DNA from 2 places in the Mycobacterium sp. E3247 genome. Region 1 is predicted to be linked to the other one. Evidence: riboswitches for the same ligand, from Rfam matches in the RefSeq annotation. Region 1 holds a riboswitch; the other holds the start of a gene.
What was found. A riboswitch is a leader RNA that binds a small molecule or an ion and turns the genes downstream of it on or off. The one in region 1 is predicted to bind thiamine pyrophosphate.
Positions count from the first base shown of each region.

Region 1 (2,383 bases):
GAGCAGAAGTGCGCCGTTTTGGCGGGTTCGGCCGGCAGCGTCTCGTCGTGGAATTCCTTTGCGGTGTCGGGATCCAGCGACAACGCGAACTGGTCGTTCCAGCGGAACTCGAACCGTGCGGTCGATAGGGCGTCGTCGCGCTCCTGCGCGCGCGGATGCCCCTTGGCCAGGTCGGCGGAGTGGGCGGCGATCTTGTAGGCGATCACCCCGTCCTTGACGTCCTTGCGGTCCGGCAGCCCCAGGTGCTCCTTGGGCGTGACGTAGCACAGCATCGCCGTGCCGGCCTGGGCGATGATCGCCGCGCCGATCGCCGAGGTGATGTGGTCGTAGGCCGGCGCGATGTCGGTGGCCAGCGGGCCCAGCGTGTAGAACGGGGCCTCCTCGCAGAGCTCCTCTTCCAGTCGCACGTTCTCCACGATCTTGTGCATCGGGACGTGACCCGGGCCCTCGATCATCACCTGTGCGCCACGGGCTTTCGCGATCTTCGTCAGCTCGCCCAGGGTGCGCAGCTCGGCGAACTGCGCGGCGTCGTTCGCGTCGGCGATCGAGCCCGGCCGCAGGCCGTCACCGAGCGAGAAGGTGACGTCATAACGGGCGAAGATGTCGCACAGCTCCTCGAAGTTGGTGTAGAGGAACGACTCCCGGTGATGCGCCAGGCACCAGGCCGCCATGATCGACCCGCCGCGGGACACGATGCCGGTGACCCGCTTGGCGGTCAGCGGCACGTACCGCAGCAGCACGCCGGCGTGCACGGTCATGTAGTCCACGCCCTGTTCGCACTGCTCGATCACGGTGTCGCGGTAGATCTCCCACGTCAGTTCCGTCGGGTCACCCTTGACCTTCTCCAGCGCCTGGTAGATGGGCACCGTGCCGACGGGCACCGGGGAGTTGCGCAGGATCCATTCGCGCGTCTCGTGGATGTTCTTGCCGGTGGACAGGTCCATGATCGTGTCCGCGCCCCAGCGGGTGGCCCACACCATCTTGTCGACCTCCTCGGCGATCGACGACGTCACCGCCGAGTTGCCGATGTTGGCGTTGACCTTCACCGCGAAGGCCTTGCCGATGATCATCGGTTCGATCTCGGGGTGGTTGTGGTTGGCCGGGATCACCGCGCGCCCGCGGGCGACCTCGTCGCGCACGAGCACGGCGGGCATGTCCTCACGGGCGGCGATGTACGCCATCTCGGCGGTGATCTCGCCGGCCCGGGCCCGCTGCAGCTGGGTGCCGCGGTCGCGGACCACGCCGGGCCGCGGCGGCAGCCCGGCCGTCAGGTCGATGACCGCGTCCGCGTCGGTGTAGGGACCGGAGGTGTCGTACAGGTCGAAGTGGTCCCCGGTGGACAGGTGCACACGCCGGAAGGGAACCCTCAGGCGGGCACCGGTGCCGGGCGCCTCCACCTCCCGGTAGGCCTTGCTGCTGCCCGCGATGGGCCCGGTGGTGACGGAAGCCTCGACGGCTGTGGAAAGGACGGACGTTTTTTCCAAGGTCATTTCTCATCTCCCTACGCCGGCATTACCCGGTCAGGTTCGTACGGTCGACGGCCCCGAGCCGTCCTCTCAGCGCATTGGAGTGCGCTCCCGCGTTGTGGATGGTCCGCACGCGACGTTACCCCCACCCCGGACGGCCTGACATGTGGACGGGCCTTTTGGCCAGGGCGGTAGCCGGTGGTATCCCCCGAGTGCGAGGATGCAAACGTGCAAGAGCAAGGGGGAGCGGCCGGGACCCCACCGGCCGGGCCCCGAGGCCAACAGCCGAGCCCGGTCGAGGCGGTCGGCCGGTACCTCAACGTGGGAACCTTCCGCTTCTGGTTCATCGGTGAGCGCTGGGAGTGGTCCGACGAGGTGGCCAGGATGCACGGCTACGAACCGGGCACCGTCAAGCCGACGACGAAGTTGTTGCTGTCGCACAAGCACCCCGACGACCGCGCGCACGTTCAGGAGGTGCTCGACTACGCCCTGCAGTCGGCGGAGTCCTTCTCCAGTCGGCACCGGTTCATCGACACGGCCGGCCAGGTGCACGACGCGATCGTCGTCGCCGACCGCATGCTCGATGAGTCGGGCGCGGTGGTGGGCACCGCCGGGTATTACATCGACCTCGCCAACACCTTCGACGAGGCCCGGCAGGAGGTGCTCGACGAGGCGCTCCCCGACCTCTTCGAAAGCCGCGCGGCCATAGAACAGGCCAAGGGCGTGCTGATGTACGTCTACCGGGTCAGCGCCGAGCAGGCGTTTCGGGTGCTGCAATGGCGGTCGCAGGAGACCAATGTGAAGCTGCGGGCGCTGGCCAGGCAACTGCTCGCCGAGGTGGCAACGCTGGAGGGTTCGACCGCCGCCCTGCAGAGTCAGTTTGATCACCTGCTGCTCACGGTGCACGAACGGATATC
Region 1 is NZ_LZJG01000274.1:14,750-17,132, reverse strand. It holds gene thiC (phosphomethylpyrimidine synthase ThiC) at 1-1,490, opposite strand, end outside; TPP riboswitch at 1,482-1,591, opposite strand; gene A9X04_RS15250 (PAS and ANTAR domain-containing protein) at 1,695-2,383, shown strand, end outside.

Region 2 (2,383 bases), on a different contig from region 1:
ATCCCGGCTTCGCGGCGAGCTGGCACCGGCTGCGCACGGCGACGGCGCTGGTGCCGCTGGATCACGCCGACGAGCGGCGGCGGCACCTGCCCCGCACGTTCGAGATCGAGGCCGGCGTGTTCGTCTGGTGCGTGCCGGGTGACGCCGACCAGACGCCCATGCATCCCCGGATCAACTCGCTGCTGCAAGCGCTGAGTTGAGCCGTTGCGCCGCGGCCCGCGGGTCGGCGGCCGCGGTGATCGCGCGCACCACCACGATGCGGCGGGCGCCGGCCGCGAGCACCTCCGGCAGCCGCTGCTCGTCTATCCCGCCGATCGCGAACCACGGTTTCTCGGTGCCGAGCCGGGCGGCGGTCCGCACCAGCCCCAGGCCCGGCGCCTCGCGGCCCGGTTTGGTCGGGGTGGGCCAGCACGGGCCGACGCAGAAATAGTCGGCCACCCCGGTGGCCGCGGCGGCGGCCTGGCCGGCGTCGTGGCTGGACAGGCCGAGCAGCGTGTCCGGGCCGACGATCCCGCGCGCGACGTCCAGTGGCAGGTCGCCCTGCCCGAGGTGCAGCACGTCGGCGCCGGCCGCGCGGGCGATGTCCGCCCGGTCGTTGACCGCGAACAGGGCGCCGTGCCGTCGGGCCGCGTCGGCCAGAATCTCGCACGCGGCCAGTTCCTCGCGCGCCTCGAGCGGCCCGAACCGCTGCTCACCCGGCGAGCCCTTGTCGCGCAGCTGGATGATGTCGACCCCGCCGGCCAGGGCGGCGTCGGCGAACTGGGCCAGATCGCCACGCTCCCGGCGCGCGTCGGTGCAGAGGTAGAGCCGCGCCGCGGCCAGCCGGGAAACTCGCTGATGCACACCGCGACGCTAGCGCGCTAGCGTGGGAGCCGAAGAACTTGCAGACACGGGAGTCCCGGGAACGGGGTCTGAGAGTGGGCGCGCCTGCCCTTACCGTCACACCTGATCCGGGTCATGCCGGCGAAGGGAGGCCAGGAATGCCGACAGACCTTGGGTCGCTGGCCGTCATCGGCGGCGGCGTCATCGGGCTGGCGGTGGCGCGCCGCGCCGCGCAGGCCGGGTGGTCGGTGCGCGTGCACCGCACCACCGACCAGGGCGCGTCCTGGGTGGCCGGCGGCATGCTGGCCCCGCACAGCGAGGGCTGGCCCGGTGAGGAACGGCTGTTGCGGCTCGGGTGCGAGTCGCTGCGGCTGTGGCGCGAGGGCTTCCTCGACGGCCTGCCGCCGCAGGTGGTCACCGCCCGGGAATCGCTGGTGGTGGCCGTCGACCGGGCCGACGTCGCGGACCTGCGCACCGTCGCCGACTGGCTGTGCGAGCAGGGGCATCCGGTGGTCTGGGAGTCGGCCGCCAGGGATCTGGAACCGCAGCTGGCCCAGGGCATCCGGCACGGCTTTCGGGCGCCCACCGAGCTGGCGGTGGACAACCGCGCGGTGCTGCAAGCCCTCTCGGCGGAGTGCGAGCGCCTCGGGGTGCGCTGGGCGGGGCCTGCGCACGACCTAACGGTCGACGGCGACGCGGTGGTGATCGCCAACGGCATCGACGCCCCCGCGTTGTGGCCGGGCCTGCCCGTGCGGCCGGTCAAGGGGGAGGTGCTGCGCCTGCGCTGGCGGCGCGGGTGTATGCCGGTGCCGCAGCGCGTCATTCGCGCCCGGGTGCGCGGGCGGCAGGTCTACCTGGTTCCGCGCGCCGACGGGGTGGTGGTCGGGGCCACCCAGTACGAGCATGGGCGCGACACCGCCCCGGTCGTCTCCGGAGTGCGCGACCTGCTCGACGACGCCTGCGCGGTCTTGCCGGCGCTGGGCGAGTACGAGCTGGCCGAGTGCGCCGCCGGGCTGCGCCCGATGACACCCGATAACCTGCCGCTGGTGCGGCGCCTCGACGAGCGAACCCTGGTCGCCGGCGGACACGGCCGGTCCGGGTTCCTGCTGGCGCCGTGGACCGCGGAAGAAATCCTCTCCCAACTGGCCCCCGTCGGAGTTCGGTCATGATCGTCATGGTGAACGAGCGGAAGGTCGAGGTCGACGAACAGACCACGGTGGCCGCGCTGCTGGAGTCGCTGGGCTACCCCGACCGCGGTGTCGCGGTGGCGATGGGTGACGCCGTGTTGCCCCGGTCCAGTTGGACGACAACACTTTTCGATGGCGCTCGACTCGAGGTGGTGACGGCGGTGCAGGGTGGCTGAGTCAAAGCTCACGATCGGCGATCGCAGCTTCTCCTCGCGCCTCATCATGGGCACCGGGGGAGCGAGTAGCCTGGCCGCGCTGGAAGAGGCGCTGGTCGCCTCGGGTACCGAGCTGACCACCGTGGCGATGCGGCGCGTCGACGCCGAGGGCGGGACCGGGCTGCTGGACCTGCTCAACCGGCTCGGCATCGTGCCGCT
Region 2 is NZ_LZJG01000513.1:4,162-6,544, forward strand. It holds gene A9X04_RS25920 (NUDIX hydrolase) at 1-200, shown strand, start outside; gene thiE (thiamine phosphate synthase) at 172-843, opposite strand; TPP riboswitch at 880-990, shown strand; gene thiO (glycine oxidase ThiO) at 981-1,991, shown strand; gene thiS (sulfur carrier protein ThiS) at 1,988-2,185, shown strand; gene A9X04_RS25940 (thiazole synthase) at 2,178-2,383, shown strand, end outside.
Region 2: linked by a shared signal. The riboswitch ahead of thiO (glycine oxidase ThiO) and the one ahead of thiC (phosphomethylpyrimidine synthase ThiC) in region 1 are both predicted to bind thiamine pyrophosphate.